Regions from separate parts of the Pontibacillus sp. ABV4_188 genome, predicted to be linked through region 2. Evidence: predicted binding sites of a transcription regulator. Region 2 holds the regulator's gene; each other region holds the start of a gene.
What was found. Region 2 encodes LexA, which represses DNA repair genes until DNA is damaged. Its sites were predicted from a motif close to CGAACATATGTTCG; they were not measured.
Positions count from the first base shown of each region.

Region 1: the regulator LexA is predicted to act here: its motif matches at 1,931-1,944, upstream of ACYX4O_RS11810 (DNA polymerase IV).
Region 3: the regulator LexA is predicted to act here: its motif matches at 1,429-1,442, upstream of ACYX4O_RS11515 (Y-family DNA polymerase).

Region 1 covers NZ_CM149975.1:2,302,542-2,305,830, reverse strand. The annotation lists gene ACYX4O_RS11825 (hypothetical protein) at 148-657, shown strand; gene ACYX4O_RS11820 (hypothetical protein) at 914-1,492, shown strand; gene ACYX4O_RS11815 (hypothetical protein) at 1,520-1,747, shown strand; gene ACYX4O_RS11810 (DNA polymerase IV) at 1,967-3,238, shown strand.
Region 2 covers NZ_CM149975.1:1,942,548-1,945,836, reverse strand. The annotation lists gene ACYX4O_RS09915 (YneB family resolvase-like protein) at 67-717, opposite strand; gene lexA (transcriptional repressor LexA) at 1,023-1,652, shown strand; gene ACYX4O_RS09905 (hypothetical protein) at 2,178-2,645, opposite strand; gene ACYX4O_RS09900 (hypothetical protein) at 2,646-3,289, opposite strand, start outside.
Region 3 covers NZ_CM149975.1:2,236,642-2,239,930, reverse strand. The annotation lists gene ACYX4O_RS11525 (MBL fold metallo-hydrolase) at 1-450, shown strand, start outside; gene ACYX4O_RS11520 (SDR family NAD(P)-dependent oxidoreductase) at 460-1,251, shown strand; gene ACYX4O_RS11515 (Y-family DNA polymerase) at 1,475-2,737, shown strand; gene ACYX4O_RS11510 (HPr family phosphocarrier protein) at 2,893-3,138, opposite strand.

The sequences.
Region 1 (3,289 bases), 360 kb from region 2:
TACAAAAATGGTTAAAGATATCTTGTCTTCGATTCACATCATATATAAATAGGCAGACCAACGCCCAGGCTTTGAAGAGTCTGGGCACTTTTTATTGCGTTTCTACCTAATTTATGGATAAAATTGGCCTAGGGGTGAGCGTTGGCTGTGGATCAAGAGAAAATTAATTGTCCTCATTATCTTCTTATTGCTCTTTATTTTGTCGGTTTAGGACTCATGATTTGGGCTCTAAAAAACATCTCGTTGAGCAATGCTTTGAGGTACGGGGCGCCGTTATTAGTGGTAATCTCGAGTATTACATACTTTCGTTCTAATAAGATTCAATCTTATGTACATAACTATTTGCAGGAAAAGGGAGCCACCAGAGGAATCCTTTTTCCTATCATAACAACCTTGCAGACGATTTGTTTTATTGTGTTTCTCTATCAAGATCATGGAGCGTATGTCGTTAAAGGTGAAAGACGGTACGATGATTATATATTTACAGAATTTAAATCGAAAACAGCTTTTTCAGGCATATTCTTTTTGATGGGCATTCGAACCATAATCACAGGCTGGCATGAAAATAATAAAACCACGATGTGTGTTGGTTCAGGTATCATTTTAATTTCTTTGGTCACCGTATATAGGCTAGGGATAACCTATTACATCTGGTGAAGCTGTTGAAATAGCAGGAGATGGGGAAGCATTGCCGAGGTGCTCTCCTTTTTAGTGTCTCAATAAAATAGGTGGATATATCTAAAGGAGGTAAAAAGACCATGTCTAAAGGTACATGTGTTCGTATTTAAAATAGTCTTTTGACCTATTGAAATATGACAACCTATAATGCTATAGATTCAATTGTTCCAAAAATGATTGAAAATTCTAACAATAATAGTATTATTAGGTTAACACTATAGAGAAGGGTGATGATATGGATCAGGTTTATTCACTAGTCGAGCTTTGGGACATCTTTAAGTTGGCGATTTTAGTAAGCTTAGTGGGTGCTTTAATTGGTCATTATAAGAGGAATGCTTGCATTTTACTTCCGATTGTTAGCATTGATTTCAAGTTCAAGGGGTTTGAGGAGTGGAGCCGTTCCTCCCATCGTGGGTTGATCAAGGCGCTTATGCTGATTGTTACGATTGTGAATGCTTGTATTAGTTTCTTGTTATTCTTAGTAGGAATTCGGTACGGAGATAATAAGAATACCGATCCAATCTTATTTGAGCTAGGAGTAATAGGAGATCTAATTATTGGGGTTGGCGCTGGTATTATTGCAAAGAGTACTGTGACATTGACGGGTACAGAAAATCAGCTATCTATTATTGTGACGTCGTTATTAGCAGGTTATGCTGGGTTATCGTACATTCAAAAGTATCAAAAAGAATCTCTTGAAAATGCTTGTATTGATTATGAACAAAAATTAGCCTGTTCAGAAGAGGATCGAAGCCCGCATGTGTACCGTAAGAAAGACTCTTCCGATGAAATTGCGGCAACAAAGGAACCATAAATACTACTCCACGGAAAGAGGTTTGTTATGAAAGTCCGATTAACTCAAGAAGAGAGAGAGCAACTGGAATCATATTTAAAGGTCTTGCAAAATCCTTTTGAATCCATTGCAAAACGAAGACTTGCGAAAAGTAAGTTTGATATGATTTACAATCGAGCAGCCGCAAGAACCGCGAACTCGCTAGGTTCTTGTATAAATAAAGAAAACCAAGCTGCTTGCTCAAACGAAGGGGAAGAAAATCCTTCCAACCTGTAGAGAGAAGAACCAATCTCCCTCTAGTTGGAAGGGTTTTTTTCCGCTAAATTGCTCTACCAAGCTAACGCGTGCCAGACACCCTTTACTGAGGTAAAGGGTGTCTGGCACGCGTTTGTTCTTTACTGTATTAAAGAGTAGTGTGGCAGTAGAGCGTAGTAGAGGGATATATGTTACAATAATTGTAGAACGAATGTTCGTTAGAGAGGAGGTGTTCTGATTATGTCAAAGTGGTATCCAAAGAGCGGAAGAGTCATTTTTCATGTAGATATGAATAGTTTTTACGCGTCTGTAGAGATGGCCTATAATCCAGAATTAAAAGGGAAACCTCTTGCGATTGCGGGGAATCCTGAGGAACGAAAGGGGATCGTTGTAACAGCAAGTTATGAAGCCCGGGATAAAGGTGTAAAGACGACGATGCCCTTGTGGCAAGCGAGACGACTTTGTCCAAATATGATTGTCATGCGACCCAATTTTGAACGCTATCGTAAAGCTTCAAGGGAAATGTTTTCGATACTTTCCCAAGTTACATCCCTTGTACAACCTGTTTCGATTGACGAAGGATATATGGATATAACGGATTGCGCTGATCAGGGCACCCCTCTAGAGATTGCAAAATGGATTCAAGATACGGTTATGGAACAGCTTGAACTTCCTTGTTCAATAGGGATTGCACCTAACAAGTTCTTAGCTAAGATGGCTTCAGATATGAAGAAGCCAATGGGAATTACTGTCCTCAGAAAACGTGATATTCCTACTAAATTATGGCCAATGCCAGTGCGAGAGATGTACGGTGTTGGAGAGAAAACGGCTGAGAAATTAAACGCTAGTCATATCCAAATAATTGAAGATCTTGCTAAAGCTGATGTTTATGCTTTAAAAGGGAAACTTGGGATTAACGGTGAACGACTTCAAAATCGTGCCAATGGGATTGATGATCGATTGGTTGATCCTGATGCAGTGAGTGAATTCAAAAGCATTGGAAACTCTCAAACATTGCCTCATGACACAACGGATGATAATGAAATTACGAAACTACTGCGACAGTTATCTCAAAAAGTAGCAGACAGGATGGAAAATAAAGAAGTTGTTTCAAGAAACATCCAGTTAATGATTCGGTATCATGATCGTAAGACGATTACGAGAAGCAAGCAATTACCTGAATATATAAGTAAAGTGGAAGAGATCTATCAGTATGCAATGAAGCTATGGGAAGATCATTGGAACGGTGATCCTATAAGACTTATGGGCGTTACAGCGCAAGACCTTAGTGAAAAACAAGATGCGACCCTGCAGCTTGACTTATTCACATATGAGAGCGAAGCGAAAAACGAAAAATTGTATTCTGCAATAGGAGAACTCACTGATAAATATGGTACGAATCCATTTAAGAAATTAAAAGCCAAACCAAAGGCCACCCCCACAACAAGCTTTCAAAAGGACTTTTTAGACGATTTCAAAAAAGAAAACCGATCTGACCATGAAACAAACTAGCTACCAACGCTAGTTTGTTTTTTTATTGCTTCACAGTAAGAAAGCGTGCCA
Region 2 (3,289 bases):
CCAAGTAAAAAAGGCAAGAGTCCAAAGTAGGATGCCCGCCTTTCTACTCCCTATATCGTAACGCGTTTAGACGTTGTTTTCAAGTGAAACGAATTCCTTGTACCTTCTGTGGACGGTGGCCTTTGATACATCAAACCCCATCCCCCTCAGAGTCGCTGCTATTTCATCGAACGTTAAATTGTTTTGACGCAATCGAACAACCTCTTCAATTGGGAAGTCCTTTCTTTCTCGACCATGTGCCAAGTGCTGGTTAGAGAGGTTTTGAGCTGGATTAAATCCATTTTCTACAGCCCGCTTCATACCGCGCTTTATCTTAATATTATGTATTTTCCTTTGGTACTCTTCTACAATTCCCACAATTTGCAGCACCATTGAATCTGATTCTGATAAAGTAAGCTCTCCTTGATGAGAAACGGAATAGACAGGAACGCCGAGTTTTGTAAGTTGATGAAACAAGGCAATTTTCGTATTTCCCCGCCCAAGCCTTGTTTCATCTTGAATGAGAAGCAAGTCTGCTTCGTTGTTTGATAGAATTTCCAATACTTCTAAGATGCCGTCCCTTTCAATTTCGTATCCACTTGCTTGTTCTTCTATAATTTTATGAATTTCAAATTGGTGTTGAGTAGCTAGTTCTTCTAGTTCAATTCGTTGACGTTTTAATGATGAAACTTGTGCTTCTTTTTCTGTGCTGACGCGACAATAGATGATAGCTTTCATAGAATCTCCTTTTTTCTCTATCATATAAGGATATGCCTCGTTCCGTAAAGATTAACTTGAAAGCAACCCAATATACATAAAGGCTAAACTGCCTGCAAATAACAAGAAATACACTACGTCTAGTTTTGATAGATTTTGAAACATATTCATCGCCTCCAGAAAAATAAGAACTTTTGTTCGTGTCTAGTTCACATTATATACGAACATCCGTTCTTGTCAACACTTTTTGCGAACGAATGTTTGTATAACCTTTCCTACCATGGTATAATGACGGTAATAAATGATATGTACGAGGTGTAGAAAATATGACGAAACTATCAAAAAGGCAGGAAGCAATTTTAGATTTCATAAAAAACCGTGTACTAGAAAAAGGGTACCCACCTTCTGTAAGAGAGATAGGAGAAGCTGTAGGTCTAGCCTCTAGCTCAACTGTACACGGGCATTTGTCCAGGTTAGAGAAAAAAGGATATATTCGTAGAGACCCTACTAAACCTAGAGCAATTGAAGTGCTAGAATTAGAAGAAGATTCTATTACAACGATTCCTAAGGGAGAAGCAACGTATGCTCCTGTAATTGGTAAAGTAACAGCAGGTATGCCTATTACTGCTATTGAGAATATTGAGGAGTATGTACCCCTACCCGATACACTTGCAGCTCAAGATGACGATATATTTGTTCTAGTTGTTCAAGGAGAAAGTATGATTGAGGCTGGGATCTTAGACGGGGATATGGTTATTGTTCGTCGCCAGCAAACCGCTCAAAACGGAGATATTGTAGTCGCTATGACAGAAGATGACGAGGCAACGGTTAAGCGCTTCTTCAAAGAATCAACTCATATTCGACTGCAGCCTGAGAATGCAACGATGGACCCAATCATTGTGCAAAATGTAAGTATACTAGGTAAAGTAGTTGGATTATATCGCCATATCCATTAGTGATTAAGAACGTTTATTTACACCAACCTCACTTTAAAAAAAGTCATAAACCCAGAGAAGCATCGAATGTTTAATTCGATGCTTTTTTGTATGAAATAGTTTATTTATATTCGATTATTTCAACGCTCTCTACTAATAAACATACAAACCTTATTATCAGCACTATTTAAAACACTGCCCACATAAAAACCCTCAATACCAGTGGCATTAAGGGTTTTCAATCTTAGTAAGTTGATAAATACTGTTCGCGTTCCCATGGGTGAACCTGTGTACGGAACATATACTATAGGAAGAAACACGGATTAAACGCAATCAAATATACTTTATTACATCACTTTTTCATTTCCTAATATCAATAGATATCAACTTAGATTTATCTTTTTTGGTCTATTTTTGGTCATTATTTTGGTCAACCATTTAGAGGAGCAGCTAATCAAAAAAGGCTGCTTCTTTAGCTGTGGTATGATTCCCCCTGTTTCATCAATACACTTAGAATTCTTTTACAACATCTGTTTCGTGAAACTCTCAGTACGATTGAGAAACAGCTTCGCTTTCACTATTAATCAGTTCATGGTAAAGAACATAAAAAGTCTCTATCTCCCCTGTTTTAGGTATTTTCTCTCTTATCAATTGCATACCACCTGCTGCATAACAATTTAAAAGTTTCATTCCGTTATCACTCAATTTTATATGTGAATTGTTATCAATTAACTGGAGTATAAGCCTTTCTATTTCTCCCCTATCTTGACTTTCTATATCTAACCTTTCCATCTCAGCGTTAATTAGTAGTCCAGTTATTAACTCAGCTTTATCCGCATAAGGCTCTGGATAATAATCTATGAAATATTCAGTTTTAACTTCCTCAGGCAAGCCCAACTTTGTATCTTGCAACCCTAACATTAAACATAAATAATATATATCAAATTTATACTTAAATTTATCGTTTATCAATTTAAAGTAATCTTCGCTAGCTTTTGGTAATTTAAATGGCATTTAAACTCGCTCCTCCGCCTTTGAGTTAACCTCCACACTTTGGAAAGACTCAAAGTATTCTCTACCAATAACACATTTAGTGTGATTGCTTTCTCGGTGAATTGTCATAAATTGAACATTATCACTATCCATAAAATTCTCAGTGAAACCTTCCCGCTCTCCAGAAGTAATAAATATAATTAACTGTTCAAACAAGTTCGGTAATATTGAAGAAATCTCGTGCCTTACACTGAGGTCTAAGGGACCTGCTGGGGTATCAACTATGAATGGCAGAGTATATGAAGATGTCTCAAACATAGAGCCTAAGAAAGAGTATGCTATCGCTAAAGATTGACCTTCACTTGCACCAGCTTTATGTTTTAATTTTAATGAACCCTCAATATCTTCTACTAAAATAGGTTCATCCTTAATTATTTGAGACAATTTTATATTTGTTTCATTTTTTATTCTTTCTTTTAATTTATGCAATGTAGTATCTTCTACTTCTAATAACAAATCTTTTAACTTTTTTGCTCTTTTGTGTAGACTAAGAGTTTCTGATACTTGCATTATTTTTTCTCTTATACTTTCTAATTCTTGTTCACATATAGTAATATTACTTCCAGAATCAAGTAGTCTTCTCTCGTACAGATCTTTTGTAGTAA
Region 3 (3,289 bases), 290 kb from region 2:
TTATCTTTTTACCGGTCTGCTGATCAGTCTATGATGTCCGGGGATCACTTGTTATATCACATCTCCTCTAACCCTTTGTTAGAGCCACCCCGGAAGCCTGGGGGAGAACGGCCTCGTCCGCTTGTCACGTATCAAAAGACACTTAAAAGGTGTCTACATATGGATATAGGAGAAGTTTATCCTGGTCACGGTCCAATTTTTTCCTATCCGAACGAGCTTATTAGGGAGCGTTTAAATAAGCAACAGTACCGTTCTGATAAGGTCTATCACATGCTAGAAGGAGGTCCTCTTACCCCGTTTCAAGTGTGCAAACAATTATTCCCAAAACATATTAAGAAACAGTTTGGTTTAACCATGTCTGAAACGGTAGGGCAACTTGATATTCTGGAAGAAGAAGGTCGTGTTCGTGTACACTTAGAAGATGGGATCTATTATTATGAAGCAAAATAGGTGATACATGTGACAAACACGCTAAACAGCAAGAAAGTTATTATTACTGGCGCCTCAAGTGGGATAGGCGAACGTATAGCTTGGCATGTGGCTAAGCAGGGGGGAGTTCCTATCCTACTAGCCCGCCGAGGAGAACGATTGAAACAAATTGTCGAACAGATAGAAAAGGATACAGGTGTCATAGGGTATACGTATTCATGTGATTTATCTGACCGGGCAGACATTAATAGAGCATTTCATGCAATTAAGGAAACGTTAGGAGATGTCGATGCTTTAATTAACAATGCTGGCTTTGGCATTTTTGATTCTGTAGAGGCAACAGAACTTGATCAATACGAATCAATGTTTCAAGTCAACGTGCTAGGTTTGATTCAATGCGTGAAAGCAATCCTTCCTTCTTTCATTGCTCGGGGAGGTCACATTATAAACATCGCTTCTCAAGCCGGAAAGATGTCCACTCCTAAAGCATCAGGTTATGCAGCCTCAAAACATGCAGTATTAGGATTTACGAACGCTTTACGGTTGGAAGTGAAGTCTAAAGGAGTTTATGTAACAGGAGTAAACCTTGGCCCTGTGCGTACAAACTTCTTCGACCAAGCAGACCCTGAAGGAAACTATCAAAAATCCGTAGAACGATTTATGTTAGACCCTGACACCGTAGCACAAAAAGTAGTTAAGCACTTATTTACCTCTAAACGAGAGATTAACCTTCCCTCATGGATGGAAGCTGGCTCTAAGCTATACCAACTCATGCCCGGCCTTACAGAGAAACTCATGCGTAAACAATTCGAGAAGAAGTAAATCCTCACATCACGTGAGGATTTTTTTATGGAATGAACTGTGTCTGTGGGGGATCAAGAAAGGATGATGAAGGCTCGAGACTGAGGCATGTTAGTGCGGGCGGGATGTCGAAAAAAGGAAAACATCACCACTTGAAAAAGGGAACGAACATTCGCATAATAAGAGTAACAAATAACGCGAACAAACATTCGGTTTCGTAATAGGAGGACCTCGTATGAATGCGATGATCGATTATCAATCGTTTCCAAAGCGTAGTATTTTGTGTGTGGATATGAAGAGTTTCTATGCCAGTTGTGCTGCTATAATGAAAGGATTAGATCCAATGAAGGTACATCTGGCGGTGGTGGCAGATTTGAAACGGCCGGGGAGTGTAGTGCTGGCAGCTTCTCCAGCCCTAAAAAAAGACTTTGGTATTAAAACAGGGAGCCGGTTATTTGAAATTCCAGATGATCCTAGAATCCACTTAGTCTCTGCTCAGATGAGGCTTTATTTGCATATCTCAACAGAAATCACACGACTTTTTAATCGCTATGTGCCAAAGGAAGCTATTCATACGTATAGTGTGGACGAAAGTTTTCTCGACGTAACGGGAACGGAGCGATTATGGGGAGATGCAGAGGAAGTAGCTCGAATGATTCAAAAAGAGTTGTTTGAAACATTTCACCTTCAGTGTGCGATCGGTATTGGTCCAAACATGCTTCTTTCAAAGCTATGCCTGGATTTAGAAGCAAAGAAAACAGGAGTAGCTCATTGGGGGTATGAAGATGTAAAGAAAAAGTTGTGGCCAGTCTCTCCTTTAAGTGAAATGTGGGGAATTGGATCTCGGATGGAGAAGCGACTCAATCGATTAGGAATTACAACTGTCGGGCAGCTTGCTACTTTTTCTTTAGAGCAACTTGAGAAGCGATTTGGTGTAATGGGAAATCAACTTTATTATCACGCCAATGGGGTAGATCTGTCTGAGCTTGGTGCACCGATTATGCAAGGGCAGATCAGCTTTGGGAAAAGTCAAATTCTCATGAGAGATTATCCAGATCCGAAAGAAGTTCGTTACGTAATCTTGGAAATGTGTGAAGAAGTAGCAAAGCGAGCACGTGCTTACCGTAAAGCTGGTCGAACAGTTAGTCTTGGGCTCGGGTATAGTAAAGATGAAGGGGGTGGGGGATTTCATCGTTCAAAATCCATTGACTCTCCCACTAATATTACGACGGAAATGTATGATGTGTGTATGCAGTTGTTTAACGAGTTTTATTCACATCAGACAGTTCGCAAAATTTCCATAAGTCTTTCAAACATTACGGAAGATGAAGCCATGCAGCTTAGCTTATTTGAGCAAGATCGTGATAAAAAGAGGGACCTTGGTTATGTTATGGATGAGATTCGGAACAAGTATGGAAACGACGCTCTTTTACGAGCAGTTTCTTACACTAAAGCCGGTACAGCTAAGCATCGCAGTAAGCTTGTAGGCGGCCATTTTGCGGAGTAGCCAAGAGGCTCATGGGGAGTGTTCACTGAAACGTGTAACTCATTCAATAAAAGACTCTGTCAAAAAACTGCCCCGTAAAAAAGAAGTGGCCCTAAATGGGAGTGCTGATGAATGGCACACCAATAAGGGTCACTTTTGTTTAATCAATTATTTAATTATGCTTCTTTAAACAATTCTTTTTCAATAAGAGATTGTTTAATTGCTTCTTCGTTAGTTCCTTGGACATCGAGTTCAACGGATTGACCTGGTTGTAAGGATACAGCTAACACCCCAAGTAGACTTTTAGCATCCACTACCCAATGGTCTTTTTTTAATAGTACCGTATCTTCGAACTCACTTATGGTAGTAACGAAAAGACTTGCCGACTCTGCAAAGATTGGTTTTTGCACTTGCAACTTCATCTTTATCTCCTCCTGAAATCTTTTCTGTTTCGATATCATAATTATGCATTTCATACGCTATACCCTTCTTCCTGGAAGAAATATTCGTATTTTGTATAGTACGCACAAAATTTAAATCAAGGATATAGGCGATTTATACAGAACAATCGAA